Regions from separate parts of the Paenibacillus sp. Y5S-9 genome, predicted to be linked through region 4. Evidence: predicted binding sites of a transcription regulator. Region 4 holds the regulator's gene; each other region holds the start of a gene.
The links. Region 4 encodes Rex, which represses fermentation and respiration genes when NADH is low (regulators of the CRP and FNR family bind a similar motif). Its sites were predicted from a motif close to TTGTGAAATATTTCACAA; they were not measured.

Region 1 (7,772 bases), 630 kb from region 4:
TCTCCATCCCTACCTCGCCGCCAAAAGAATGGATACTTTCAATCCAGCCACTCTCAATTGCCGGAATTAATGTGGGATGGGGATTCAGCGCCCAGTGTTTGCATATTTTGCCGCGCAGTCCAAGTGACTCCCCGTAAGTCGGAAGCAATAATTCAATGGCCGCTGTATTAAACCCAATGCCGTGGTTCAAAGATTGAACATTATGTTTGGCGTATATACCTTTGATCGCCATCATGCCCATGAGAATATGAGTCTCTTTGATCTGGCGCGGGTCCCGTGTAAACAGAGCTTCCAACTGATACGGCCGATCCGATTCAACAACCAGATCTACCCATGCGCCAGGAATATCTACCCTTGGAACCTCATCCACCAGTTCATTCACTTGCACGATGACGATTCCGTTACGGAAGGCTGCTGCTTCGATAATGGTTGGCGTTTCCTCCGTATTGGCTCCGGTGTACAGGTTCCCCTGACGGTCTGCTTTATCCGCCGCCACGAGCACAACATTTGGAATCAAATCAATGAACAGTCGACCATATAACTCCAAATAGGTGTGAATCGAGCCAATCTCGATACTGTTATCCTCAATCATCTGCGACATGCGGAGACTTTGTGAACCCGAATAGGAAAAGTCAAGCTTGGAAGCGATCTTTTTTTCAAAGATGTCCAGATGATCCGGACGTGAAATACTCGACATAATCATGTGTAACTGATTGACCTTCTCCGGATCGACCTGAACCAGTGCAGCGGACAAAAAACTGGCCTGTTTCTGATTATTTCCTTCCAGTACAACACGATCACCCGGTCGGATGAGCAACTCAAGTGCATTTACAATTTGCTCTGTCGGCAGTACCTTTCCCTTGAGTAAAGACTCTACCTTCTGCATTCTGTTATGTTTCTCATCTCTTCTGGTCGTCCAGCTTGATGGGCCCAAGGGCTGTTGCTGCTGTTTGGTCGTACTCATCTCTGACCAGCCTCCCTTAACTATGATTTAATGTTCATCTGCCATTTGGTTTCATTATCATGTTCTCTAATTCAATCTGAAATTCGTTCATTCACATGCGGTACAGGTTTTATTTTACTCCTCACATTAATAATGTATAATATATAGTTATACATATATACATAACCAAATTGATATGGATGGTGATTGGCATGGATTTACTTCAACTTCGTTATTTTTGCAAAATCGCCCGGCTGGAGCACATCACACGAGCGGCAGAAGAACTGCACGTCTCCCAGCCAGCTTTGAGCAAAACGTTGAAAATGCTGGAACAGGAATTGGGAACCGAGTTATTTGATCGAACAGGAAAGTTCATCCGGCTGAACAACTATGGTCGTGTATTTCTGAAATATGCCGAGCAATCTCTTGAAGCACTCGAAAATGGAAAACGGGAACTTGCGGATATGTCATCTGGTCAGGCAGGCGATATCCGTCTTGCATTCCCTGTAGGCTCTCACGTGGTGCCCGACCTGTTATCTCGATTCAGACAACAATACCCAGATATCACATTTACGTTAATCCAGCATTTTGGTCCTTCTGATCCTCCGAGGTTTGATCTCTGTATCTCTTCGCTGCCCTTGCAGATTCCCCGAGTAGAGAGCTTGCCTCTTCTGACAGAGGAACTGTTCCTGGCCGTGCCCGCTGACCACAAGCTCGCCGGGAAAACATCCATCCGACTGGAAGATGCAGCCGAGGAACACTTTGTCACGCTACGTGCAGGGAACGACCTTCGTGAACGAACCGACAGCCTGTGCCGGATTGCCGGTTTCAATCCGAAACGTATTTTCGAAAGTGATGATCCGGCAACCGTACGTGGACTCATTCGCGCTGGACTTGGTATTGCACTTGTTCCCGCGGTATCCTGGGATGGATCTGTGGGTGAACATGTACGATTGATTCGGATTGAACAGCCTGTATGCGAACGAACGATTGGGATTTCCTGGTTGGAAGATCATTACCTGTCCAAAGCTTGTCTGATTTTTCGCGAGTTTACGGTCGCTTATTTCCGTGAGCTGGCGCTGGCTGATGCCCTTGGTGATTCCTCGCTCTGAGAAGTCGCATCATTGCCTTGCACAATTTCTCAATGTAATACACCATCGTGAAGGCTAGAATCGCAGTGCAAATCAGCAAAAACACGATGCTGATGCCGAGCGGCATCTCCTTCACATAACTGCCCATCATCCAGATCGTCAGATTCAGTGCAAAATAACTGGCGAGATATGCCCGAAAGGCGTATTTGGCAATCCAGCGAAAAGTAGGTAGAAATCGGACATTCATACGAATCAGTCCCGTTGCACCAGCGTACAGGAGCAAGATGAGCGCCATGTTAAACAGCACCATCGACGGTTTCAGATACGAAGATTTCAACAAATTCATATCCTCAAATCCATAAGCAAACAATTCCCGGTTCACCCAAATAAACAACAGCACACCGATGGGCAGCAACGCCCACTTCATTTTGTCCAACCAGACAAGGCAAACTTCCTTATATATGGATGTACCCATTCCCAGCAATGCAAATAGTCCATACATGGCAAAGATTCGATCCGTGTAGACCAGATCGGGATGCAAAAGATCCAGCAGAACATATCGGTCATAGAGCAGAATCAGAATGGCATACACGATGATGGATACCACCCATGACACAGCTGCTTTTTTTCGATTCCGAATCATGAGCAGAGCCAGTGCAGTCACCAGCGGAATGAGCAAATGATATTGGAACATCATGACCGTATACCACAAATGCGGGGCTGCCGTTCCCAGCAGAAAGGCTTGTACAACATCCCCCACCTGCTCATATCCGCCTGCATTCACCGTTATTATATATACGGTAGTCCAGAAGAGATAAGGCCCGATGATCTCTTTGGCTTTATGCCATACATAGTGTCCATACTTTACGTCTCGCAGCTGTGCCACATCATACAAAATGGCAAAAATAAAGGCAGGTGCCGAGAACTTCGCCAGATTGTACAACATGCCAATCTCTATTCTGTGAGATACATCGGGAAACTGCTTTAAGAGAACCGACAGGATCAGCTGCATCATCACAGCAGTTACTGCAACCGCTTTAATAATCTCCGGCTGGGTTGCAGCCGGTGAGGTATCGTCCATTCTTTTTACACCCATAGGTGATCTCCTTTCAGCCATGTCAACACAATGAGAATTCACGTCCCCATCTTCACTTCTGAAACTTCATTAAGCCCTAGTAGTGTGTTTCGTGTTAGCAAAAAAAATACCAAATTTTGAAAATATCATATCGACGCGTCGTTATGCCTCGTAGTATATGCCTTGATTAATCAGCCTGTATAATATCCATTTGGATATGTATATATGTCGCTCTGGAAATATATATAAAAATCTGTGACCGGGATCACACCAACGAATAGTTGACTGAACTATCTTTATTAGTGAATTAAATCACATAAACTGTCGTCAACTACTTGTATAATTTCAAATATAAACCACTAAAATTTTGAGTAATGTACAGCGTCTATTCAAGGAGGCATACACACATGAACGGAAAAAAAGAGAACCTCATCATCATTGGTAACGGTATGGCAGGAATCAGTACTGTTGAACAAATTCTGAAATTAACTACGCGATTTGATATTACCGTTTTTGGCACCGAGCCCTATCCTAACTACAACCGCATTATGTTGTCGTACGTACTGGAAGGAAGCAAAACGCTGGACGATATCGTGCTGAACGACCTTCACTGGTATGAAGATTACGGCATTACATTGCACACAGGCACAACGGTTACACGAATCGATGCCGAGACACATGAAGTTGTAACTGAAGATGGAACTCGCGTTCCTTACGACAAAATCATCATTGCAACAGGCTCTACCTCCTTTATTCTCCCCGTACCGGGGCATGACAAAGAGGGTGTTGTCGGTTTCCGTGATATCGCCGATTGTAATGTCATGCTGGAAGCTGCTAAGCAGTATAAACGAGCGGCCGTTATCGGGGGCGGTCTGCTGGGTCTTGAAGCTGCCAAAGGTTTGGTACAACTCGGCATGGAAGTTACCGTAGTTCATCTGATGGAAGATCTGATGGAGCGTCAGCTTGATCCGCAAGCTTCAGCCATGTTGAAGGCAGAACTGGAACGTCAGGGTATCCGCTTCAAGATGGGTGCACAGACTTCCGAACTGCTGGGCGGCGAACGCGTTGAAGGGATTCGTTTTGCAGATGATACGGTTCTGAATGTTGATTTTGTGGTCATGGCTGTAGGCATTAAACCCAATACGGCTGTAGCCCGCGAAAGCGGTATGGAAGTGAACCGTGGGATTGTCGTGAATGACTATATGCAGACTTCACTTGAGAATGTGTATTCGGTCGGGGAATGTACAGAGCACCGCGGGGTATGTTACGGCCTCGTTGCCCCATTGTTCGAGCAAGGCATGATTCTCGCGAAACATATCTGCGGTGTTGAGACGGCTCCGTATGAAGGTTCTGTAGTATCCACGAAATTGAAAATTTCAGGTGTGGACGTATTTTCAACTGGTGAATTCATTGACAGTCCTGAGCACACCGTAATTTCGCACAAAGACGACTGGAAACGGGCTTACAAAAAAATTCTGCTCCGCGATAATAAAATGGTTGGTGCCGTTCTCTTCGGTGACATTACGGATTCTGCCGAATTGCAGAAACTGATCAAACAACAGGCCGAAATGACCGAAGAATTGTATGGTTCACTCATGGGTACAGGCTGCGGCGGTCATAAGAAAACCACCTCTGTAGAAACGATGGCTGAAGACGAGATTGTCTGTGGCTGTAACGGTGTAACCAAAGGAACGATTGTTGATGTCATTACGAATCAAGGACTAACCAGCGTAGATGAGATCAAAGCCTGTACAGGTGCAACCCGCTCTTGCGGTGGATGTAAACCGGTTGTGGAACAGATTCTGCAATATGTACTTGGTGACAGTTTCAGCAGTGGAGCCAAACAGGGAATATGCGGATGTACTTCCATGGGACGGGATGAGATTGTAGCCGAGATTCGCGCAAAGGGATTACAAACGACCAAAGAAGTCATGCATGTACTGGGCTGGAGTCAACCTGAAGGTTGTTCCAAATGTCGTCCGGCGATCAACTACTACCTTGGCATGATTGCACCAGACACACACGAAGATGAGAAAGAATCCCGTTTTGTTAACGAACGGATGAATGCAAATATTCAAAAGGATGGAACGTATACGGTTGTACCTCGGATGTACGGCGGGGTGACTACTCCAGCGGACCTCAAACGCATCGCTGACGTTTCAGTCAAATATGATGTGAAAGCAGTCAAAGTTACCGGCGGTCAGCGTCTCGACTTGATTGGTGTTAAAAAAGAAGATCTGACTAAAGTCTGGGCTGAACTGGATATGCCTTCAGGTTATGCATACGCCAAATCGCTGCGTACGGTCAAAACATGTGTCGGCTCCCAATTCTGCCGATTCGGTACACAGGATTCCATGGCCATGGGCGCTCGCATCGAACGTAAATTCGAACGTCTGGATCTGCCAGCCAAGTTTAAATATGCCGTCAACGGTTGTCCACGGAACTGTGCAGAGGCATGTACCAAAGATATCGGTATCGTTGGTAACGACGGAGGCTGGGAAATCTTCATCGGTGGTAACGGCGGTATTAAAGCAAGACTTGCTGATTCCTTATACAAAGTGAAAACAGATGAAGAGTTGATTGAACTGTGCGGAGCCATCATGCAATATTACCGCGAGACAGGTAACTATCTGGAACGGACTTCCGAGTGGGTGGAACGCATGGGTCTGGAGCATATTCGTTCGGTTGTCGTGGATAACCTGGAGGAACGCAAAGCGTTGATGCAGCGGATTGAATTTGCACTTGAGCATGTTGAAGAACCTTGGCAAAAAGCGATTCGCAATGAGGAAGGCGAAAGCAAAATGTTCCATGGAATCGAAGTATCGGCTCGTCCATAAGCAAGCTTGCAGGATTAATACTGGAGAATGTTAAATAGATAAGGAGTGGTTTAAGATGACGACAAAACAATCAGGCATCTACTTCCCCGCCGGAGTAGTTGAAGAATTCCTGCCACGAATTGGAAGAGTAGTTGAGATTCGGGACCATCAGCTTGCTGTCTTTCGTGCATCGGATGGCACCATCTTCGCTGCGGATAATCACAACCCCCACCCCAAGGGTGGGCCGCTGGCAGAAGGCATCGTGTCCGGACATTATCTGTACGATCCGCTGTATGATTGGAAAATTGACTTGACTACCGGTGTTGTGCAAGCACCGGACAATGGGCAAGTGCAGATGTATCCGGTGAAGGTAGAGAACGGCCAGGTCTGGATTGAAATATAGCTCCATCGAAACGTTCAAAGATTGATGCAAAATAATGGGGGAAACCGTGATGTATACACCAAGTGTTGAGGGAATTATTGAAGCTGCGGTTAAAAAACGGGATCAGATGAATTCAAATCTTTCACGCTACATGGTTGCCGCCTTAATGGCGGGTGCCTATGTAGGGCTTGGCATCGTACTGATCTTCAGTATTGGTGCCCCGCTCCTTGCGGCACAGTCACCACTGCAAACCATGTTAATGGGCATGTCCTTCGGACTCGCCCTCACGCTGGTCATCTTTGCCGGATCGGAACTATTTACAGGCAACAACATGTTTTTCACCATGAGCACGCTCGCAGGCCGGACCACAGTTAAAGATACACTGAAAAACTGGGGACTCGTCTTCCTGGGCAACCTGCTAGGTGCGATCCTGCTCAGCCTGCTTATTGTAGGCAGCGGCCTGTTCAAAACGGCTGCGCCTGAACATCTTTTATTTGTCGCTTCTGCCAAAAAGATGGCCGCTCCCGTATCGGAGTTGTTCTTCCGCGGCATTCTCTGTAACTGGCTCGTCTGTCTGGCGATCTGGATGGCAGCTCGCACGAAAGAGGATATCGCCAAAATTGCTCTCATCTGGTGGTGTCTGTACGCCTTTATTGCAAGTGGGTATGAGCACAGTGTTGCCAATATGACTTTGCTGTCCTTGTCCTGGCTGCTGCCAAACCACCCGGATACCATTACTCTGGCGGGCTGGTTTCATAACATGATCCCGGTAACACTTGGTAATATCATCGGCGGTGCCCTCTTTGTCGGAATGGCGTACTGGTATACTTCACCGGTACGTAAAAAATCATAATTTTTGATTCAACTGAACTTATGTAGCACTAGGTAACACAACATCTACACACTAAAGCCACGATGGATGCTGAACTCACGTTCAATCACACATCGTGGTTTTTTATTGTTTGTTGATAACCTGCGTACTCTCTCGTACGTTTCCCATTCATCCTCTCGTCTTTTACCTTCGTCGCTATCCGCGTTAATCCACAGTTGACATAACTGGCGTATAGTCGATGGATACTCACACTTATACTACTCAATCAGCAAAGGATGATCGCTTATATGGGAATCCATACGTACTTCAGGTCACTGAATGATCTTGAACGTATTATTCGTACACCTGGCAAATTCAAATTCGAAGAACACAGCGTATCCGCTCATTCCTGGAAAGTGGTACAGTACGCCAAAACACTTGCAGATATTGAGGAGCAGCATGGAGTCACCATTGATTGGAAGAAGTTATACGAAATCACCAGCAGTCATGATTATGGCGAAATCTTCATCGGTGATATCAAAACACCAGTCAAACATTATTCACTGGAGTTGCGATCGATGCTGCAAAAGGTGGAAGAAGGCATGGTTGAACATTTTATTAATGAAAATATTCCTGAAGAGTTCCAGCCTATTT
Region 2 (7,772 bases), 230 kb from region 4:
GCTCCAATCATATTGGACAGATCCGTGTGGGTAATTTTTTTGTGAATAATGACATGCTCTCCATGAGGCTCACCATACGAATTCGACAACCGAATGAGGGTGGAGCAGAGTGCACCCGGTTTACCGTATAACATGAGATCCCGGAATTTGGTCTGTGTCAACCGGTGGTGGATGCCCATCCATTTCATAAAGTCGATCGCGAAGTCACAATGCTGGCAGATTAACATCTCCAGGTCTTTATGCTCCAGTACACCGATCTCACTGTCCTCTAATACTTCCGCTGAGAAGCTGTGTTTAGAGCCAAAGAAGGGATCAGCCTGCCCAATCATATCACCGGATTGATACATGTACATGATCAGTTCCTTGCCTTCATCCGTGGATTTGGTGATCTGGGCACGACCCCGTTTCATATAATAAAGTTTGTCAGAGATGTCGCCTTCCCAGTACAGATGTGTACCTTCCGGATAGGTTCTATCTTTCATGGTAACCAGCAGATGGTTGAAATTTGCTTCCGAGAAACAGTTGGTATTACCGCGCTTTTCCAGTACAGTGGTTAGTTCTCTCATAAGTCTATCTCCCCTTTATGTCCATCGGACGACCTTCTGTAATAAGCAGTAGCCTCCGAGGTTCGCCGCAAACCGTTGCCGTCCTGATCAGGGTCATCTCGGCCGGGAGGAAGGACGGTACAAATTGCGGTGGTTCAATTTTTAAGTTCAGTATATACCTAATCTTACCGTTTGAGGGGGAAGGAAAGGAGGCAAAAATGACGAAATTTCAAACATTGTGATTAAATTCACTTTTAATGGAGACGATGAATTTTACAGCCCTATATTTTAAATAGGAAGTGAAAATGGTCGTATGAAGGACACTACAAAACTTAAATTAAATTTGTTATACTTTGTGAAAAAAATCACATAATTAAGTTTATTGTCATGTTACGATGTGAATGTAAACGAGAGAGACAAACTAATACGAACCTTTAGGAGGATGAGGGAGATGGCTGTAAAGAACGAAGTCGCCCCAGCAAAAGAACCGACAGCAGGTCAGTATATTCAAACGTTAATCGACAAAGCGAATAAAGCACACGCCGCATTCATGAAGATGGACCAAAAGCAGATTGACCGGATTGTGCAAGCAATGGCGCTTGCGGGTCTGGATAAACACATGATGCTCGCCAAGATGGCCGTAGAAGAAACAGGCCGCGGAGTGTATGAGGATAAAATCACCAAAAATATATTTGCAACAGAATATGTGTACCACAGCATCAAGTATGACAAAACCGTAGGTGTGATTGAAGATAACGAATATGAGAGCTTCCAGAAAATTGCGGAGCCGGTCGGCATCATCATGGGTATTACACCAGTAACCAATCCAACATCAACAACGATGTTTAAAGCACTGATCTCCATCAAGACGCGTAACCCAATCATCTTTGGTTTCCACCCATCTGCACAGAATTGTAGCCGGGAAGCTGCCAAAATCCTGCTGGAAGCGGCTGTGAAACATGGTGCACCAGCAGATTGTATTCAGTGGATTGATGATCCTTCCATGGATCGTACAAACGAACTGATGAATCACAATGATGTGGCTCTCATTCTGGCAACAGGCGGATCAGGCATGGTACGTGCAGCGTATAGCTGTGGTAAACCTGCACTGGGCGTAGGACCGGGTAACGTTCCTTGCTTTATCGAGAAAAGCGCGGATATCAATCAGGCAGTAACGGATTTGATTCTGTCCAAGTCTTTCGACAACGGCATGATCTGTGCTTCTGAACAAGCGGTGATCATTGAAGAACCGATCTTTGATCAAGTGAAGAAAAAAATGATTGCAAATGGCTGTTACTTTGTTAACAAAGATGAAGCAGCAAAATTGACAGCAGGTGCGATTAATGCCGAGAAATGTGCGGTGAACCCGGCGATTGTTGGTCAATCTGCGGTGAGCATTGCGAAATTGTGCGGTATTGAAGTTCCAGCAGGCACCAAAATTCTCGTGGCCGAGATTGAAGGGGTAGGTACAAAATTCCCATTGTCGGCTGAGAAATTAAGCCCGGTACTGGCTTGTTACAAAGTTAAAACGGCAGCAGAGGGCATTGAACGTGCAGCAGAAGTGGTTGCTTTTGGCGGCATGGGTCACTCTTCGGTTATCCACTCCACAAATGAAGAAGTGATCGGCAAATTCGCAGATCGTCTGCAAACTGGACGGATTATTGTGAACTCACCATCCACACACGGTGCCATCGGGGATATCTACAACACAAACATGCCGTCATTGACACTGGGATGCGGATCATACGGACGTAACTCGACTTCTTCCAACGTAACCGCTGTGAACTTAATCAATGTGAAAAGGGTGGCTCGTCGTACCGTGAATATGCAATGGTTCAAAGTGCCGAACAAAGTCTACTTCGAAAAAGGGGCAACGCAGTATCTTGCCAAAATGCCTGATATCACACGTGTGGCGATTATTACGGATGCCATGATGGTGAAACTTGGATATGTTGAAAAGGTAGAACACTATCTGCGTCAACGCCAAATGCCAGTAGCGATCGAAGTTTTCTCCGATGTTGAGCCAGATCCATCGACAACAACGGTAGATCGCGGAACCGAAATGATGCGCCGCTTCCAACCGGACTGCATTATCGCACTCGGCGGTGGATCACCGATGGATGCTGCGAAAGCCATGTGGTTGTTCTATGAATACCCGGACACGGACTTCAACGATCTGAAACAGAAATTCATGGATATCCGCAAACGGATCTACAAATATCCACGTCTCGGCGTAAAAGCGAAATTTGTAGCGATCCCAACCACATCCGGTACAGGTTCTGAAGTGACATCGTTCGCGGTTATCACAGATAAAAATCAAGGTAACACCAAATATCCATTGGCCGACTATGAGCTGACACCAGACGTAGCAATTGTCGATCCAGAATTCGTATACTCCCTGCCTAGAACAGCCGTTGCAGATACAGGTATGGACGTACTGACTCACGCAATTGAAGCTTATGTATCTGTTATGGCGAATGATTACACGGATGGACTTGCGATCAAAGCAATCCAACTGGTGTTCCAATACCTGGAGCAATCTGCACTGCAAGGTGACAAACTGGCACGTGAGAAAATGCATAATGCTTCCACGATTGCAGGTATGGCTTTTGCCAACGCATTCCTGGGTATTAACCACAGCTTGGCGCACAAATGGGGCGGTCAGTATCACACCGCACACGGACGCACCAATGCGATCCTGATGCCGCACGTCATTCGTTACAACGCAAAAAAACCGACCAAATTCGCATCGTTCCCGAAATATTCGCACTTTGTAGCGGATGAACGGTATGCCGAGATTGCCCGGATTCTGGGATTGCCTGCACGTACGACAGAAGAAGGCGTAACCAGTCTCATCAATGCGATTCGCAAACTGAACAAAACATTGGGCATTGAAGAATCGTTCCAGGAAATCGGATTTGATGCCAAAGACTTTGAAGCACATGTGGATTATCTGGCAGACCGTGCCTTCGAAGACCAATGTACAACCGCCAATCCGAAGTTACCGTTGGTAACTGAACTGGCTGATGTATACCGCAACGCTTTCTACGGAAAGTTTGAATAATAAATTTAGAACGAAGCGTGCCTTACGGCAAGAAGATCAGGGTTCCCCGAGAGGGGAGCCCCGATTGCCGTCTTTCACGCCATAACGAGAGGGAAGAAAAATAGGAGAGCAAAGCACCTGTTTTTCAGGAGTATTTTAAAATTTGGTTTACTCCGAGCATAGAGGAGCGAAAGGGTTCTAGAGAGGTTACACGGAATCCGTGATGTGGCTGTTTGAGCCAGATGTTCACACAATAACGGAGTGGGCAGAAAAACAGAAGAGCGAAGCATCTGTTTTTCAGGAGTATTTTAAAATTTGGTTTACTCCGAGCATAGAGGAGCAAAAGGGTTCTAGAGAGGTTACATGGAATCCGTGACGTGGCTGTTTGAGCCAGATGTTCACACAATAACGGAGAGGGCAGAAAAACAGAAGAGCGAAGCATCTGTTTTTCAGGATTTATTCTAAGATATGATTTGCTCCGAGCATAGAGGAGCAAAAGGGTTCTAAAGAGGTGGCACGGAATTCGTGATGTGGCCGTTTGAGCCAGATGTTCACACAATAACGGAGAGGGCAGAAAAAACTGAAGAAGCGGAGCGTTCGCCTTTATCCCCGGATTTTCCCCTTTGAAAAATAAAATTGAAAAAATCCGGGGATAACAGCGATCGGAAGTTGTTCTGCCCGCGCAGTGGCTAAGTGTGAATTCACCGGGTTCAATGGGACAAAGCGCAGGTGGAGTGAGTTAGTTCACTGACTTTGTGACAAAAATCACAGATGATGAAAGCCCCAAGTCGTATACTGAAAATGTAAGAAAAACATTCATCCCGCGGTTCCGGTTCCCAAGTAGAGAGAACATGTTCCGGTTTATGTGAAACAATTCACATTAATCGCGGCTCTGGGCACACAATGCTACGAATGAAGCAAGATGTTATGTGTCCAGAAATCCAAATTAGTGGAGGGATTAAGATGTCGGTGATTGAAAAAGATGTCAAACAACAAACAGGCTGGAGAAACTTTACCAAAGGAACATGGACCAAATCCGTAGATGTGAATGATTTTCTGGCACACAACTTGTCTCCGTATTACGGTGATGAAGCATTTCTCGCAGGTGCAACCCAGAATACCAAGGAATTGTGGGAGATCGTATCTGATCTGACCAAAAAAGAACGGGATAACGGCGGTGTCCTTGACGTTGATGTGAACACACCAGCGACTATTGTTTCTCACCAACCCGGTTATCTGGATCAATCCAAAGAACAGATTGTCGGCGTTCAGACCGATGCTCCGTTCAAACGTTCCATTCAACCAACAGGCGGAATCCGGATGATGATTGATGCATGTGAAGCATACGGCTTCGAATTGCCTCAAGGCGTCATTGATATATTTACGAACATTCGCAAAACTCATAACCAAGGTGTATTCGATGCTTATACTTCCGATATGCGTGCAGCGCGTAAAGCAGGGATTATTACAGGTCTTCCAGATGCGTATGGCCGTGGCCGGATCATCGGTGACTATCGTCGTGTAGCTTTGTACGGGGTAGACTTCCTGATTCGTAACAAAAAAGGTGAACTGAATGCACTCGAAGTTGATGTCATTGATGAAGATGTCATTCGTCTGCGGGAAGAATTGTCTGAACAGATTCGTGCATTGCAAGAATTGAAGCAATTGGGCGATATGCACGGGTTCGATATTTCCTTACCAGCGACAACAGCAAAAGAAGCATTCCAATGGTTGTACTTCGGTTATCTCGCTGCGATCAAAGAACAGAACGGTGCTGCGATGTCCCTGGGACGTGTATCTTCTTTCCTGGATATCTACATTGAACGTGACCTGCAAGAAGGCATTCTGTCCGAAGAACAGGCTCAGGAATTGGTTGACCATTTCGTAATGAAACTTCGGATTGTCAAATTCCTGCGTACACCGGATTACAACGAACTGTTCAGTGGAGATCCAACATGGGTGACGGAGTCCATCGGTGGTATGTCCGTGAATGGTGAAACACGCGTAACCAAAAACAGCTTCCGTTTCCTGCATACACTGCACAACCTGGGACCTGCACCAGAACCGAACCTGACTGTACTATGGTCCACGAAACTTCCAGAAGCTTTCAAAGATTATTGCAGTAAAGTATCCATTGAAACAAGTTCAATTCAGTATGAAAATGATGATCTGATGCGTCCAATCTACGGTGACGATTACGGTATTGCTTGCTGTGTATCGGCGATGAAGATCGGGAAACAAATGCAATTCTTCGGCGCTCGTGCCAACCTGGCAAAAGCTCTCCTGTATGCGATCAACGGTGGTCGTGATGAGAAATCCGGAGCACAAGTTGGACCTGAGTATCCTGCCATCACTAGCGAAGTACTGGATTACAATGAGGTTATGAAACGTTTCAAACCAATGATGGAGTGGCTGGCGAAGCTGTATATGAACACCCTCAACGTCATTCACTACATGCACGACAAATACAGCTATGAGCGTATCGAGATGGCATTGCATGACCGTGACATTGTACGTACGATGGCTTGTGGTATCGCTGGTCTCTCGGTTACAGCAGATTCACTGAGTGCAATCAAATATGCCAAAGTAAAACCAATTCGTAACGAACAAGGCATCGCAGTTGATTTCGAAATCGAAGGAGACTTCCCTTGTTACGGTAACAATGAAGACAGCGTAGACAGCATTGCTGTTGAACTGGTCGAGAACTTCATGGGTATGATTCGCAAGCATAAAGCTTACCGTAACGCAGTGCCAACACAATCCGTTCTGACGATCACTTCCAACGTGGTATATGGTAAGAAAACAGGGACTACACCGGATGGTCGTAAAGCAGGTGAACCATTTGCTCCAGGTGCGAACCCAATGCATGGTCGTGATAAAAAAGGTGCACTGGCATCCCTTGGCTCTGTAGCCAAATTGCCATATGAACACAGTCTTGATGGTATTTCCAATACCTTCTCCATCGTGCCAAAAGCATTGGGTAAAGAGGAGACTACACGTAAATCCAATCTGACTGCGATGATGGATGGTTACTTCGGTCAAAACGCTCATCACCTGAACGTCAACGTATTTGATCGTCAGCAATTGATTGATGCGATGGATCACCCGGAAAACTATCCGCAACTGACTGTACGGGTATCCGGATATGCGGTTAACTTCATTAAACTGACTCGTGAACAACAGTTGGATGTCATCAACCGTACGTTCCATGGCTCGATGTAATTTGCAAGTAGAAGACCGCTAGAGCAAGGCATTCCAAATCATATTAAACGCACAGCGGATGCGGATACAGAAAGGAAGAGGCAGCATGGTTAACGGACATATTCATTCACTCGAAACTTTCGGGACGGTTGACGGCCCAGGCATCCGCTTTGTGCTTTTTATGCAAGGATGTCTACTCAAATGTCAGTATTGCCACAACCCTGATACTTGGGCGCTGGATGGTGGTAAAGAAATGACGCTTGAGGAGGTATTGGCTGAAATTGAGCCTTATCTGTCCTACTATCGCAGCTCCGGAGGCGGGCTGACGATATCTGGCGGTGAACCAACGTTACAGGCCCACTTTGTAGCCGAGATCTTCAAGGAAGTGAAGCGGCGCTGGGGAATGCATACAACACTTGATAGCAACGGATTTAACGAACCGGAACGGATTCACGATCTGTTGGACCACACAGACCTGGTTCTGCTGGACCTCAAACATATTGATGACGAGAAACATATCAAGCTGACAGGCAAATCCAACGAGAGAACGTTGAAAACGGCCAAGTGGTTATCGGAGCAAGGTCGGAAAATGTGGATACGCCACGTGTATGTGCCTGGCATTCATAACGAGGAAGAGGATCTGCTTAACCTCGGACGGTTTATTGGAACATTAAATGGCGTCGAGAAGTTCGAAATTCTTCCATACCATCAGATGGGGATTTACAAATGGGAGGCGCTCGGCAAAGTATATCCACTGGATGGAGTTCCTTCACCAACTGAAGAAGAAGTGGAGCGGGCGTATCGCCTGATCGAACAAGGTCGCCAGGAAACGGCTGGCGTGGCTTGTTCCGGTAATTAACTACCTTTATATGCAGGATGTATATAATTTGAACTAACTATTTACACGAGAACGAAGAGGACAGAAATAAGCTGAAGAAGCGGAGCGTTTGCCTAAAAGCTTTCTAAAAGAAAGCTACATCGGA
Region 3 (7,772 bases), 2.7 Mb from region 4:
TTACGGTTTAACATCTGGAGTAATAACTCACTGCCGTAACGTCGTTTCAGCGCATCTGTCCACTCTTTGTCCGTGATAACTTCTCCGTTGATCGTCGCTACGGTGCTTCCTTCTTCCGTATTGGCATCATGGGATGCATCTGCCTCGTCTTTGCCCTGTCTGAGACCATGCATAGCCATCACTGTACCCATGACCAGCATGCCTAGCGTCAAGACAATTACAGCCGTCCACAACCCTTTTTCCTGTCTTGTCATTCCGCATCCCGTCCCCGCATAGATCAGTTCTTGGCTTGCTCTAGGATGGTCTCAAGTTGTTCTTTGTTAAAGTCATAGGCTTCATTACAGAATTGGCAGACCACTTCAGCTCGGCCCTCTTCTTCAATTAATTGCTCCATCTCCGTTTGGCCCAGGCTGATTAGTGTCTTCTCTACCCGCTCACGTGAACACTCACAGCTAAAATGAATATCCAATCCTTCCATCACTTGTACATCTGGCAACAATCGGCGAAGCAACTCTTCCAATTCAAGCCCCTGCTCCAGCAACGTCGTCACTGGCGGCAACGTACTAATGGCGTTTTCGATCGCCGTGATCTCTGGATCTGTCAATCCCGGCAACAGCTGCATAATAAATCCACCTGCGACAATAACGGAATTATCCGTATCAACGAGCACACCAACGCCTACAGCAGAAGGTGTTTGCTCCGATTGAGCAAAGTAGTACGTGAAGTCTTCGCCCAGTTCTCCTGAAATAATAGGCACACTGCCACGATATGGTTCTTTCAGTCCCAGATCCTTCGTTATATTGATGAAACCTTCCGTTCCAACCGCGCCTGCAACGTCCAGTTTTCCCACACTATTACTTGGCAAATGTACATGTGGATTAGAAACATATCCTCGTACTTCGCCTTTCGCATTAGCATCAGCTACAATCTGTCCAATGGGCCCATCACCGTTGACTTGTACCGTTAACTTCTCTTCACCTTTGAGCATTGCACCCATAATGGCTGCTGTTGTAACCGTACGCCCCATGGCAGCTGTAGCCGTGGGAAACGTATCATGTCTTCTGCGTAGTTCCTCAACCAGTTCCGTAGTCTGGATAGCAAAGGCTCTTACCTTTCCATTCATTGCTGTACCACGAATTAACCGGTCATGCTTGTTGTTGTTTTCCAAGTCATTCAGCCTCCTTTGGCGTATCGCCATAATAGTAGTAACACAGAAAAAACGGCACAACACTTAAGCTGTAATCTCAGCCCGCTGTATGCCGTCTCTATGCTCACCTTTCCCGGTTCCGCTCATATATAATACGCAGCCCTTCAAGCGTAAGCAGCGGATCAACTTCCTCTATACTACGGGTTTCTTCTGCGATAAGTGTAGCGAGACCACCCGTCGCGATAACTCGGGGCTTCGCTCCCATCTCCTCGCGAATACGTTCTACAATACCATCTACCTGGCCTGCATAGCCATATATAATACCCGCTTGCATGGCATGAATAGTATTACGGCCAATGACCTTTTTAGGTTTCTCCAACTCTATACGAGGCAGCTTCGATGCCCGCTCATAGAGCGCTTCAGTGGCAATCTGAATGCCAGGTACAATAGCTCCCCCCAGATAGTGACCTTTCTCGTCAATACAGTCAAAAGTCGTTGCGGTTCCGAAATCGACCACGACGAGAGGGCCGCCATACTTCTCAACGGCTGCTACTGCATTAACAATACGATCTGCACCCACTTCACGAGGGTTCTCGTATCGCAGGTTCAAGCCAGTTTTGATACCAGGCCCGACGAGCAAAGCTTTTTTGCCTACATACTTCTCACACATCGCTTCGATTACATTCACCAGTGGCGGAACCACAGATGAGATGATGACACCTTCGATGTCACTTGCCCTGATGCCGGACATATGAAATAAATTATAAATCAATACGCCGTATTCATCCACTGTTGACTGACGTGATGTACTCAGACGAAAGTGGTGCAGCAATTCCCGGCCTTGATATACGCCGAGCACCATATTGCTGTTCCCCACGTCTACAACTAGAATCAAAGAGGTTCACCCCTCTTTCTTTTCATTTAAATCCAGGCTGATATCCAGGCTCTCAAAGGAATAGGTTAACCTGCCAACCGAAATTACATCCACACCACTCTCAGCAATACCACGAATGGTCTGGAGGGACACGTTACCGGATGCTTCAACCTTCACGTGAGGAGCCTGTTCACGAATAAGCTCAACTGCTTCACGCATCCGCTCTGGATGCATGTTATCCAGCATAATGATATCTGCCCCGGCTTGCAAGGCTTCTCTCACCTGCTCCAGATTTTCAGTCTCCACTTCAATTGTCATCGTATGTGGGATAACGGTTCGCGCACGCTGTACCGCCTCGGTGATTCCACCTGCACCCTTGATGTGGTTATCCTTAATCATAACGGCATCGTACAGTCCAAATCGATGATTCGCTCCGCCACCCACGCGCACTGCGTATTTCTCAAGTAATCGGTGGCCCGGCGTTGTCTTACGTGTATCCACGAGTCTGGTCTCAAGACCATCCAGCACATCCACGTAGGCACGCGTACGCGTAGCTATTCCGGACATACGTTGCAGCAAGTTAAGTGCCAGTCGTTCCCCCGTAAGTAGTGAATGTGTACTTCCCTCTACCTCTGCCAAAATCGTGCCATGGGTAACCTTGTCTCCGTCTGTTACCTTCGGTGTAAATACAAGATCAGGATCAACGACCTGAAATACAAGTTCAGCCACGGTCATGCCTGCAATAATACCATTGTCTTTGGCGTGTATAATGGCCTTGGATTGGTTGCCTGCCGGGATCGTCACACTTGTTGTAACGTCACCTGCACCAACATCTTCACGAAGCCAGTTTTTGATTGATTCGATAAGCCCTTCATTATATCCGTTCAGTATCATGACATCAATTCCTCCACAATCGCTTGTTCTCGCTGCTGCAGACTATGCTTCTGCCACACGATATCATCACGTGCCGGGAAATCCTCACGATAGTGAGCCCCCCGACTCTCCTCGCGGTGTAATGCTCCGCTGGTAACTAACCAGGCACAGGTCAGAAGGTTGGCATACTCCAGCTCTTCCTTATGAGTGAGTGTCTGATCAAAAAATTGCAATTCTTGTTGCAGCTTGTCCATAGCCTTCTGCAGGTCCTCACCATTTCGGCGCAAGCCTACCTGACGAACCATCATTTTCTGTAATCGTAAGCGTCTTTCGGATACCGGCTTTTGCTCTTCCATGATCTTGCTGATCTTGCTATTCATGTCCACAGATGAAGGCTCAGTCCCTCTTACTTGTAATGAACCAAGCGGTGGAAGAGATTGAATACGATCAACAATTCTCCGACCAAATACAATCGCTTCAGACAAGGAGTTGCTTGCCAGACGGTTAGCTCCGTGCACTCCTGTAGAAGACACCTCACCACAAGCAAATAACCGTGAGATGCTGCTCTCTCCACTTAGATCCGTTTTCACACCACCCATCATGTAATGGGCAGCAGGTGCAACGGGAATCCAGTCCGTTGTCATGTCTAATCCATAACGCATACAAGTCTCATATATGGTAGGGAACCGATGCTTGATCATCTCTGGCTGTTCATGTGTAATGTCCAAATACACAAAGGTACTGTTGGTGGACTCCATCTCACTAACAATCGCTCGTGCCACGATATCGCGTGGGGCCAGTTCAAGCTGGGCATGATAACGATCCATGAATCGTTCGCCCTTCACATTGCGCAAATATGCTCCTTCGCCGCGTACTGCTTCTGACACAAGGAAGCGCGGGGCCCCCGGGTAACAAAGAGAGGTGGGGTGGAATTGGATAAACTCCATATCACGCACGATAGCCCCAGCCCGGTAGGCCATGGCTACACCATCGGCAGTAGCTACATTCGGATTCGTCGTGTATCGGTACAGTTGCCCTGCCCCACCAGAGCAAAGAACGGTGGCCTGTGCCTTCACGAACACTTGCGATCCGTCATCCTTCTGAACCAGAGCGCCAATGCATTCCCCTCGATCTGTAATCAGGTCAACAACAAAGTGCTCATCCCATACTTCAATTCCGGGATGTTCATTCACTTCGACCGCAAGCGCACGTACAATCTCATATCCTGTTGCATCTCCGTTGGCATGCAAAATACGGCGGTGGCTATGCGCACCTTCCTGCGTCAACGCCAACTCGCCGTTCTCCAGATCAAATAAAGTACCCAAACGAATCAGTTCCTTCACTCCGTCCGGACCCTCATTCACCAATACCTCTACCGCTTCGGAGCGGCATAAGCCCGCTCCTGCTACAAGTGTATCCTGCAAGTGGTAAGCAGGTGAATCATCCTCGGCAATAACCGCAGCGATGCCCCCCTGCGCATATCTGGTGTTACTTTCAAGTAATGACTTCTTCGTAATCATTAATACACGTTGTTGTTCACTTGCCTTAATGGCAGTAAACAAACCAGCAATCCCAGAGCCTATAACCAGTACATCCGTCTCTACCATGGGTAGCGCAGACAGATCAAAATCAACTAAATATTGCGGTATCATGTTATTCACCTGTCTTGGAGCAAGAGTAGCGCATCCTACTTTACCAACAACATGCGCTCTAGTGATTCTCTGGCTTTGTCGGCAACGGCCGGTGGCACGTAGATTTGCGGCTTCATCGTTTCCAGGCATTTTACCAGTTTCTTCAAGTTGTTCACCTTCATGTTGGGACATACGAGGAACTTGGTAGCAAAGTGGAACTGTTTATCCGGACTATCCAGACGAAGCTGATATCCTGTACCATCTTCGGTACCTACGATAAATTCCTTGGCTGATGAATTTTTGCAATACTCCAGAATAGCTGTAGTGCTTCCTACAAAATCACCCATTTCTACAACCTCAGGGCGACACTCTGGATGGACAACAAACTCTGCATTTGGATGCTTGGCTCTCATCTCCACCACATCTTTGACTGTAAGCATATCGTGAGTGTTGCAGTAGCCTTCCCAGATAATCATTTTCTTGTCGGTATGCTGCTGCACATAATGTCCCAAGTTTTTATCCGGTACCCAGATAATTTCATCGGAATCCACCGATTGAATAACCCGGACTGCATTCGCCGATGTACAACAGATGTCAGTCTCTGCTTTGATCTCAGCCGAGGAATTGATATACGTAACCACCTTGGCATTAGGATGTTGTGCTTTCAATTTACGTAGTCCATCCACATTCACCATATCTGCCATTGGGCAGCCCGCACGTTCGTCCGGGATAATAACTGTTTTATTGGGCGCAAGAATTTTAGCGCTTTCACCCATAAAATGAACACCACAGAAAACGATCACATCCGCATCTGTTTGTGCTGCCTTCTGGGCTAACAGAAACGAATCTCCACGGAAGTCGGCAACCTCCTGTACTTCGTCACGTTGATAATAATGGGCAAGAATAATGGCATTACGTTCCTTCTTCAACTCCATAAGCCGCGCACGCAGCTCGCGGTTCATCTCAGCCTTGCGCTCTAAAGCCAGAGCTTCCACCTGTGATCCTCTCCTTTATCGGGACAGCGTCATGCGCTGTTTCGTGGGCTAACCTAAGTCGTTATCTTCGCTTGAGAAACGAATCACAAGCGGTTTAACAACTAATTTACACAACGTTCACGACTCTGTCAATAAATGAAAAAGGCCCGGAACAGCGCTGTAACCACCTGTTTGCTAACTGGTTCGCCATCTAACTCCCGTTTATCTTTATCTATCCTCTTTTAAAATAATGGATAAAAAAAGAGAGCCCCAGGGGCTCTCTTGATTTCACCTGCTATCATAGCCAGATGTATTATGCATTAAGACGTTGGCTTTGTTCCGCCATCATCCGGGTTATTGTTATTACCCTTTTCCAGATTCGGAGCTTCGTTTGGAATATCTCCGGCTGGTGGCTCAGGCGTTTCATCTTTACCTTGAATACGGACACGCACATCTCCGATGTTGTCGATGATTGGCTCTCCGCCTTCAGTTGGTGTGCCTTCACCATCATTGTCATTCTCTGCTTTTGGAGTCAAAGAACCTGTTTCGATCAATTGCTTGATCTGATCCATTTCCAAAGTCTCTACCTCAAGCAAAGTTTGAGCGATCAGGTGCATCTCTTTTGAATGTTTAACAAGCAAGTCTTTACACTTCTCATAACAATCATTGATAAAGCGTTGCATTTCCTGATCAATCTCGTAAGCAATGGAATCCGAGTAATTCTGTTCATGACCGATATCCCGACCAAGGAATACCTGTCCTTGTGAACTTCCGAATTGCATAGGTCCCAATTTCTCACTCATACCGTATTCCATAACCATGCTGCGAACAATACCTGTCGCTTGCTGGAAGTCACTGTATGCACCAGTACCAATTTCTCCGATGAACAATTCTTCAGCTACACGACCCCCGAGAAGTCCGGTTACTTTATCCAGCAATTCCTGCTTGGTAACCAGCATACGGTCTTCTTTTGGCAACATGATTACATATCCACCCGCACGTCCGCGCGGAATAATGGTCACTTTATGTACCATATCAGCATGTTCGAGGAAGTATCCTACAATGGTATGACCAGCTTCATGATAAGCAACGATTCGTTTCTCGCGATCACTGATGACACGGCTTTTCTTCTCCGTACCAACGATGACACGGTCAATCGCTTCGTCAACTTCCTTCATGGAAATATCTTTACGATTACGACGCGCTGCAAGCAATGCCGCTTCGTTCAAGAGATTCTCCAAATCCGCACCAGAGAAACCTGTTGTACGCTTCGCGATAATATCCATCTTCACATCTTTGGTCAGTGGTTTATTACGGGAATGTACTTTCAGGACAGCTTCACGACCTCTTACATCAGGGCGGTCAACCGTAATTTGACGGTCAAAACGTCCTGGACGCAGCAAGGCAGGGTCCAAAATATCTGCACGGTTCGTTGCAGCTACGATGATAATACCTTCGTTAGCTCCGAAACCGTCCATTTCAACGAGCAACTGGTTGAGTGTTTGCTCACGCTCATCGTGACCACCACCAAGACCAGCACCACGCTGACGTCCAACAGCATCAATCTCATCGATAAAGATGATACATGGCGCATTTTTCTTCGCATTTTCAAACAAATCACGTACACGTGATGCACCGACACCGACAAACATCTCAACGAAGTCGGAACCTGAAATACTGAAGAATGGTACACCCGCTTCACCGGCTACGGCACGAGCGAGCAACGTTTTACCGGTACCTGGAGGACCTACGAGCAATACGCCCTTAGGAATCCGTGCACCTACTGCTGCGAATTTACGAGGATCCTTGAGGAAGTCTACAACCTCAACAAGTTCCTGTTTCTCTTCGTCAGCACCCGCAACATCTTCGAATGTAACCCGCTTCTTCTCTTCGTTATAGAGACGAGCACGGCTTTTACCAAAGTTCATTACTTTACCGCCGCCGCCTTGAGCCTGATTAAACAGGAAGAAGAACAGCAGGAACATAATGATCAAAGGAATAAAGGAAGTCAGCAACGTCAACCAGATGCTGTCACCTTTCATTGGCTCCTGATGATATTGGAAATTGTTAGTTTCACTTGCAGCTACAAGTTCACTAATTGCCTCATCCGTAGGAGGAATATACGTTGAGAAATTTTCTGATTTGGCGCCATCAGGTGCCTTCTTGTATTGACCGGTCACGAGATACGTTTGACCGTTGAATTGAACCGTCAATTCAGAGACATTGTTGGCTTTGATCGCTGCACGCAACTGATCATATCTAGGATTATCGGT
Region 4 (7,772 bases):
CTATGTCACTCTATTTGTTCTAGCTGTTCGGGAGTGTGTAGACCAGGTCCACCTGTTCTCCGTTGCTAAAACGATAAAAACGATAGTGGTTATGCGTACCGTCTTTATAATACACTTGCCACACATATATTCCATTCACAACTCCAGGCATGATTCGCTTAATCTCGCCGGCAGGAACTTCAGAACTGAAGCGATTGCGGATCTGCGCTTCGGACATGCCATTCTGCAGCAGCTCACTGTGTACAGCGTTTGCACCCTTAGCCGGTTGATTGTTTGCATCGAATTTAACCCAGACCATAACATCCTGGTTATCCTTGTTTTTGCCGATCAGGGTCCAGTAGATGTTATCAGAGCCTTCTTTGTCTCCCCAGATGTACTTACGCAATTCATCATAGGATGTAATGCCCAGTTGCTCCTGTGCTGCCTGTATGGCGAGCGCTTCTTCCTTGCGCTGGTCCTGCGTGACATGGACGTAATAACGCTGAAGTCCAAACAGAATCAGAACCAGTGCAAGCAGCGAAATCCATATCCACTTCTTTTTTTTCTTCAAAAGTCGAACTTCCTTTCCCTATGATGCTCTATCCTGCAATTAACGAGCAAGCAGACCATCAAATGCCAATTGAGACTCACGCAAAATACGCTCTTCATCCAGCGTCAGACATTCGCCATGTTTCACCACTTGTTTCCCATCCACCCATACGTGCTCTACATCTTTGGCAGAAGCCGAGTAGATCGTATGTGAGATCAGGTCTGTATGTGGATAGAAATGTGCTTGTTCAATGTCCAAGGCGATAAAATCAGCCTTCATGCCGACCTGAAGCGCTCCAGTATTGTTCAAGAAGATGGATTTGGCGCCATATGAAGTTCCGAGTAGTAATGCTTCACCCGCTGGCACTGCCGTCGGGTCACCAGACACGCCTTTATGAATCAACGCAGCCAGTCTCATTTCCTCGAACATATCCAGGTTGTTGTTACTTGCTGGTCCGTCAGTTCCGAGTGACACGGTAACTCCTGCTTTCAGCAACGCAGGTACACGCGCAACACCGGAAGCGAGTTTCAGGTTACTTCCCGGGTTATGGGATACAGCCACATCATGACGAGCCAGAATCTCAATCTCTTCGTCATTCAGATGCACCGCATGTGCAACCAGGGATGGACGGGAGAAAAAGCCCAGTTTCTCCAGATGTGCTACAGGACGCAGTCCATAATCAGCCACGTTCTGCTCGACTTCACGAAGCGTTTCCGACATATGTGTATGAAGAGGAAGGTTTAGGTCGTTCGCGACCTGTACAAGCTTCTCTATGTAGTCAGGAGGGCATGTATATGGTGCGTGTGGCGAGATTACGGTTGTAATTCGACCATCTGCCTGTCCATTCCACTCACGTGCAAACGCTGCCGACTCCTCCAGCTTCCGCAGTTGCTCTTCTTCCGAGCATAGCCCAATCACACCACGTGCCAGTGCTGCTCTAACGCCGGATTGCTCCACAACTTTGGCAACTTGATCCATGTGATCGTACATGTCCAGGAAAGCTGTAGTTCCGCCTTTCAACATTTCAAGCACCGATAGTGAAGTTCCCCAATATACGTCTTCTGAAGTCATTTTCGCTTCCATCGGCCACATTTTTTCCTGCAACCATACTTGCAACGCAAGATCGTCTCCGTGCCCTCTGAGCAACGACATCGCTGCATGACCATGCGTATTGATCAGACCCGGCAGGAAGAACAGTCCTTTTCCATCCACTTTGGTACAATTTTTGTCTTCATCCGGCAATGTCTCACCAATATGCACAATCTTGTCATTCTCAACAACCATGTATCCGTGGACCACGTTCCATGTTGTGCCGCCTTCATTAACGGCAAATTTGCCGTTGTGAATTACCCATCTATTTGTTGTCATCTTCCTCGTCGTCCTTTCCAGTCTCCAAGTAATAGGCCAAACTAAGCAGATCCGTTGTAAAGTCAGCATGGTGAATGCGGATATGCGGCGGTGTTTTTAGAATTGTTGGTGCAAAATTAAGGATCGCTTCAATTCCCGATTCAATAAGCTGATCGGCTACATTTTGAGCTTCCGTATCTGGAACTGTAATAATACCGATGCGGATGTTATCCGTTTTAACCGCTTCCGTCAATTCATTCATTGGTTTTACCGTCAAACTGTTGATTTGACTACCAATCTTCGGTCCATATGCATCAAATACAGCAACAATCTTCATGTTGTCTTTCAGATATGCGTTGTAGTTGGACAAGGCCTGTCCGAGGTTACCCGCACCTACCAGAGCTACATTAATTTGCTGATCGATTTTGAGAATGTGACGAATTTTCTCGATCAAATAGGATACATCATACCCGATCCCTTTACGACCAAAATCACCGAAGTAAGCCAGGTCTTTACGAATTTGGGCCGGATTCAGATCCAGCCTTTGTCCAAGCTCTTGAGAAGAAACAGTAGCCACCTCACGCTGGTGCAACTCGCTCAAATAGCGCAAGTATACAGGCAGACGTCGTACCACCGCTTCCGAAATTTTATCCGATTTCATTCTTGCTCCCCCTTACCAAGGCCACGATAAAATAATAGATGAAAAGATGAGCATTCTGTATAAACTCAATGATAGACGTGACATTTTATACAGAATGCTCCTTGTAATTTAGGTTATAAGTTCTTACGTGCAACTGCTTTAATCGGATACGGAAATATCTAATAAAGTTTAACGCCAAACGATAGTGTCATGCAATGATTTAACGAACAAAACAACCATTATTCTTATTCATTAGCAGGTTTTTCCAACCACTCGGTGATTCGTGGAACCATCTGCTCCGTGAGCATATGCTCCATTTTGGGACCTGGTAATGAATATAAAAAGAATTTACCATAGTACGCTTCAATCACACGTGTATCATAAACAATGACAATTCCTCTGTCCTTTGCTGTACGCACCAATCGGCCAAATCCCTGCTTGAAACGAATGACCGCTTGTGGCACTGACAGTTTCATGAACGGATTTTTCTTCTGTTCCTGAAGCAACTCACTCTTGGCTTCCACCAACGGATGATTCGGCGGCTGGAAAGGCAGTCGCACTATAGCGAGACAGGTTAGAGCCTCTCCCGGGATATCTACCCCCTCCCAGAAGCTGCTTGTGCCCAGAAGTACTGTTGCTTTGGCATCTTGGAACCTGCGAGTCAATTTGGAACGACTTCCACTATCAACGCCTTGACCAAGCAACGAGATGTCGTTGCCAGACAGCGCCTCCTTCAGCGGATCATAGACCTGTCGCAACATCTTGTATGAAGTAAACAGAACCATCATGCGTCCACGCGTAGCAATTGCCGTCTCTGCGAGTGATTGCACCAGCATATTAACAAAGTGCGCATCACCCACACTACCCTTCACACTTGGGAAATCACGCGGAATCACCAGAAGTGCCTGATCGCGATAGTTGAAAGGTGATGGCAGCATCGACGTTAACAACCGATTATTCTCAGAGGCTTCCTGTAAGCCGAGCTGCTCAATCATGAACTGGAATGACTTATCCACAGAGAGCGTAGCCGAAGTAAGCACAACACTTTTCTTTTTATCAAAAAACAAATCCTTTAGTTGTGCACTGACATCTACAGGTACGGCATACAGCTGGAGTGATTTACTGCGGAACTGGCCGCTGGCTTCCATCCAGTACACCGTTTTGGCGTCATCCATTCGCATGAAGAAACGTAGATTCTCCTTCAATGTGGTCAGATCTTTCAGTAATCCTGTAATGTCCGTAATCAGACTATCCGATTGATAATCATCCTGATCCTCTTTCACTTCAAGCAGCAATTTGTCCCCTTTGCGAACCAAATCGCCCAGAGTCACATAGATCTGGTTCTCCAGATCCTGCAACTCCTGCCATTTTGCAGGTTTCTGAGATGCTTTCAGACGCAGTGAAAATTGCCCCGTCTCGCCCGGTGAAGCATCACTTCGTTCAGGCAACAGACCAAACAAGGCATCGCTCATACGATCCCACAGTTCCTTGACCTCAAGAGCGAGCGGGAACATCTGGTCCACCATGGAGCCCCATTGCACCGAATTTTCATGCCCGGATAACTGCGAACGAAGCATAGGCAGCTGACCATTACGACTGTCTTTAAACAGGCGGGTCAGTGTATGAACCAAAGTGAAATATTTCATATGCATTCCAAGATGTTTACCAGCGACATCCTCCAGATGATGTGCCTCATCGATTACAAGACTCTCATAGGCTGGCAGCAGCTGATGCGCGGCTTTCACATCCGTAAATAATTTGGAGTGATTGGTGATTACGATATCAGACAACCCTGCCTCATGTTTGGCACGATGGTAGAAACATTTGCGGAACCATGGACAGGATCTTCCCAGACATGATTCGGATTCGCTCTGTACGGTCTCCCAGAAGTCCCCTCCGCGTCCGCTAAGGTTAAGTTCCTCATCATCTCCGGTTTCGGTCTGCGTAAGCCAGACGATCATCTGAGCAGCTGTGAAATAATCCTCTTTAGGTGTGGCGAATTCACGTTTATTGATTTTGTGTTCAAATTTGCGCAGGCACAGGTAATGTCCACGTCCTTTGAATACAGCAGCCTTAAACGGGAACGGAACCACTTGAGTCAGCATCGGAATGTCCCGCTCTCTCAATTGCTCCTGCAGATTGATCGTATGCGTGCTGACCATGACTTTCTGTTCTTGCTTCACACTTTCGTAAATAGCAGGCAACAGATACCCTAGAGATTTACCGGTACCCGTTCCAGCTTCGATCAAGAGATGTTTCTCTTCATCCAGGGCTTGCCTTACACTGCTGAACATCTGAGTCTGCGCTTCACGCTCTTCGTAATGATCCAGTGTATCCTTCAGGTTCTCCCGAACCTGGTCCATAAACTGTTCGAAGCTTACACCATCAAGGGGGTTAGCCTCCCGCTCATCGCGTGGTGCACCAATGTCGGTCCAATCACTTACATTAAGAGCAAGCTGACGATAATAGGTATGTCCGTCCAGATCCTGAATCGGCTCTGCTTCCTTCTCACTGCGCATCCCGTCCAAAAACCAGCCCAAGTCACTGTCTTCTGGTGCAAACAGGTCACTGAGGCGCTGAATCGTTATGAGCGGTAATTCCTTTAACTCATCCAGACACTTGAGCAGCACATAGGCTGTCGCCAGTGCATCACTGTCTGCCTGGTGAGGGCGATCATGTTGAAATCCAAATTCGGAAGACACATAACCGAGTTGATAAGAACCCAGTGATGGGAATGTAATCTTCAGAAAATCAATCGTGTCCAGAATACGGCCAGTGAACGGCAAATAACCGCAACGGTCAAGAGCATTCTGCAAAAAGTGAAAATCAAAAGCGACGTTGTGTCCAACTAGCACCACATCATTAAGCAGCGGAACCATCTCCATCATCATCTCTTCGAGTGAAGGAGCGTCCGCTACATCTTCATCGGTAATACCCGTCAACCCCGAAATAAACGGGGGAATCGGTACACCAGGGTTCACATAAGAACTATATATTTGAGTTATGCTGTAGTCATGATCTATGATGGCAAGTCCGGCCTGTATAATCTCACCGTCGGACTGCGTGCCGGTTGTTTCGAAATCCAATACGGCAAATTTCATTGCAATGTACGGTCCCTTCCATTCCAGTCTATGTTACAGCATAGCAAAAAAAAGGGGATTTGAAAATTAACTGACAAAAAAGCGGTGTCCCCGCCGCTATGCCAAAGGAGGGAACACCGTTTTTTTGTCGCCGAATTCCCGCTTAATGAAGGGTCGTCAGCTGATTAGCATATTGCAATTTTCCCCTGTTCAACCTGCAAGCTTCCATGTTGTACAGTGGTTCGGTCAATGTCGGGTCATACTGAAGGGCCTGTGCAAAGAGTGAACATGCAGCTTCGGGATTCGCAAGCTTGGCTTGAATACAGCCCAGGGCGTTACATACAAGCCCTTTTAAGCGAGGTGAACCCTTAAGGTACATGATCTGCTGCAAATGTGTCCCCGCTTCCGCCATTTGTTCCAGATTCAGATACGAGAGCGCCAGGTAAAAGCGAGTCAATGCACTCTCCGGATGGTCGGTCACAACCCGGGAGAACTGCATGATCGCCTGCGGATACATCTGTAGTTTGAAATAGCCCTGACCACGACTGAAACATTCCAGATGGAGTTCAGGCAGAGCGGTAACAGCTTCCTGTTCCGGTTCAAGGGAAGCAGGCTTATCCATCTCCCGCTCCCTCACCTGGCTCATCTTTTCTTCAAACATCAGCCATTCATCCAGCATTCCGTCACTCATCCGCTTAAGCAAATTCCACTTTTGCAGCAATTCTTGTTTGTTCAGGCCTTCAGCGGAAGGATAGCTCTTGATAATTTCATCTAACATGTCGTTCATTTCTGCGAAAACATGCTGGAACATCGATGCATCCCCACCCTTGAAAAAATGGATTAGTGCAGTGACCTGTACTCATTTTTTGCTTCAAGGGCCGATTTCATTCTCCTTACCAGTCGATTACATAATTGTCGCGTGGACTTCCTGCTTCATCGTTTGTACAGGTTTATTCTGTCCATCTACAAATACAACGGTTGGTTTGTGAGTATTTGCCTCTTCTTGGGACATCATGGCATAAGAAATGATAATGACGTTATCTCCAGGCTGCACCAGACGTGCAGCTGCGCCGTTAAGACATATGACCCCGCTCCCGCGCGGTCCTGGAATCACATAAGTTTCCAGACGTGCACCATTGTTGTTGTTCACAATTTGCACTTTCTCGTTTTCCATCAAGTCGGATGTTTCCATCAAGTCTTCATCTATGGTAATGCTACCCACATAGTTCAAGTTGGCTTCCGTTACCGTAGCCCGGTGGATTTTGGATTTCATCAGTGTTCTAAACATGGGACAATACCTCCGATTTTTGCAACCTTATATTGTCAATCAATCTTGTTTTTCCGAATTTCACCGCAAGTGCAATGAGCAGATCATCACGTCCTTGAACTTCTTCCTGATCTGCGAGCGGCTCCAGACTTGGAAAAGCCTGAATCTCGGCGTAGTCGATAACGGCAAGCGGTGAGCTTGCAATCTGCTCGCGCAGAATACGACGGATATCTGCAGCGTTTATAGCTGCACCTGTATCTGCGGCTTCCTGAGCTGCACGCAGTGCCTTCGACAGAACCAATGCCTGTGTACGCTGTTCTGCGCTAAGATAGACATTTCGTGAACTGAGGGCAAGCCCATCCTCTTCGCGAACAATCGGACAGGGTACAATTTCTACAGGCATATTCAAATCATTCACCATCTGTTGAATGACCGCAACCTGCTGAGCGTCTTTCATTCCAAAAAATGCACGCTGTGGCTGTACGATGTTAAACAGTTTGGAGACTACGGTCGTTACCCCGTCAAAATGCCCCGGACGGGAAGCGCCACATAGGCGCTCCGTCAGTTTTGAGACCGATACGGTCGTTTGTGTTGCCTGTGGATACATCTCTTCAACAGAGGGAATAAATACGATATCTACTCCTTGTGAGCGTGCTGTTTCCACATCTCTGGCTTCATCCCGCGGATAGCTGTCAAAATCTTCATTAGGGCCGAATTGAATCGGATTAACAAATATGCTTAATACCACGATATCGCTCTGTTTTCTTGCTGCCTGCATCAAGCTTGCATGACCTTGATGAAGATAACCCATTGTCGGTACCAGACCTACAACGGACGCACTGGACCGAATCGCTTGACGCTTCAAGCTTAGTTCCTGTCTTAACTCTGCGATTGTCCGTAATACTTTCA

Region 1: the regulator Rex is predicted to act here: its motif matches at 3,410-3,427, upstream of nirB (nitrite reductase large subunit NirB).
Region 2: the regulator Rex is predicted to act here: its motif matches at 4,452-4,469, upstream of pflB (formate C-acetyltransferase).
Region 3: the regulator Rex is predicted to act here: its motif matches at 5,592-5,609, upstream of nadA (quinolinate synthase NadA).

Annotation. Positions count from the first base shown of each region.
Region 1 covers NZ_CP145887.1:4,939,299-4,947,070, forward strand. Annotated here, with positions in the region: gene mdcA (malonate decarboxylase subunit alpha) at 1-964, opposite strand, end outside; gene V6669_RS21855 (LysR family transcriptional regulator) at 1,156-2,055, shown strand; gene V6669_RS21860 (acyltransferase) at 1,994-3,130, opposite strand; gene nirB (nitrite reductase large subunit NirB) at 3,517-5,946, shown strand; gene nirD (nitrite reductase small subunit NirD) at 6,002-6,328, shown strand; gene V6669_RS21875 (formate/nitrite transporter family protein) at 6,378-7,160, shown strand; gene V6669_RS21880 (YfbR-like 5'-deoxynucleotidase) at 7,427-7,772, shown strand, end outside.
Region 2 covers NZ_CP145887.1:4,538,215-4,545,986, reverse strand. Annotated here, with positions in the region: gene V6669_RS20030 (Crp/Fnr family transcriptional regulator) at 1-566, opposite strand, end outside; gene adhE (bifunctional acetaldehyde-CoA/alcohol dehydrogenase) at 997-3,609, shown strand; gene pflB (formate C-acetyltransferase) at 4,552-6,810, shown strand; gene pflA (pyruvate formate-lyase-activating protein) at 6,896-7,648, shown strand.
Region 3 covers NZ_CP145887.1:64,188-71,959, reverse strand. Annotated here, with positions in the region: gene V6669_RS00330 (peptidyl-prolyl cis-trans isomerase) at 1-254, opposite strand, end outside; gene hslO (Hsp33 family molecular chaperone HslO) at 278-1,198, opposite strand; gene V6669_RS00320 (type III pantothenate kinase) at 1,272-2,042, opposite strand; gene nadC (carboxylating nicotinate-nucleotide diphosphorylase) at 2,049-2,915, opposite strand; gene nadB (L-aspartate oxidase) at 2,912-4,546, opposite strand; gene nadA (quinolinate synthase NadA) at 4,582-5,520, opposite strand; gene ftsH (ATP-dependent zinc metalloprotease FtsH) at 5,820-7,772, opposite strand, start outside.
Region 4 covers NZ_CP145887.1:4,307,745-4,315,516, forward strand. Annotated here, with positions in the region: gene V6669_RS18880 (DUF5590 domain-containing protein) at 20-550, opposite strand; gene V6669_RS18885 (amidohydrolase) at 590-1,897, opposite strand; gene V6669_RS18890 (redox-sensing transcriptional repressor Rex) at 1,884-2,537, opposite strand; gene dinG (ATP-dependent DNA helicase DinG) at 2,762-5,617, opposite strand; gene V6669_RS18900 (tetratricopeptide repeat protein) at 5,760-6,407, opposite strand; gene panD (aspartate 1-decarboxylase) at 6,501-6,884, opposite strand; gene panC (pantoate--beta-alanine ligase) at 6,877-7,772, opposite strand, start outside; gene panB (3-methyl-2-oxobutanoate hydroxymethyltransferase) at 7,770-7,772, opposite strand, start outside.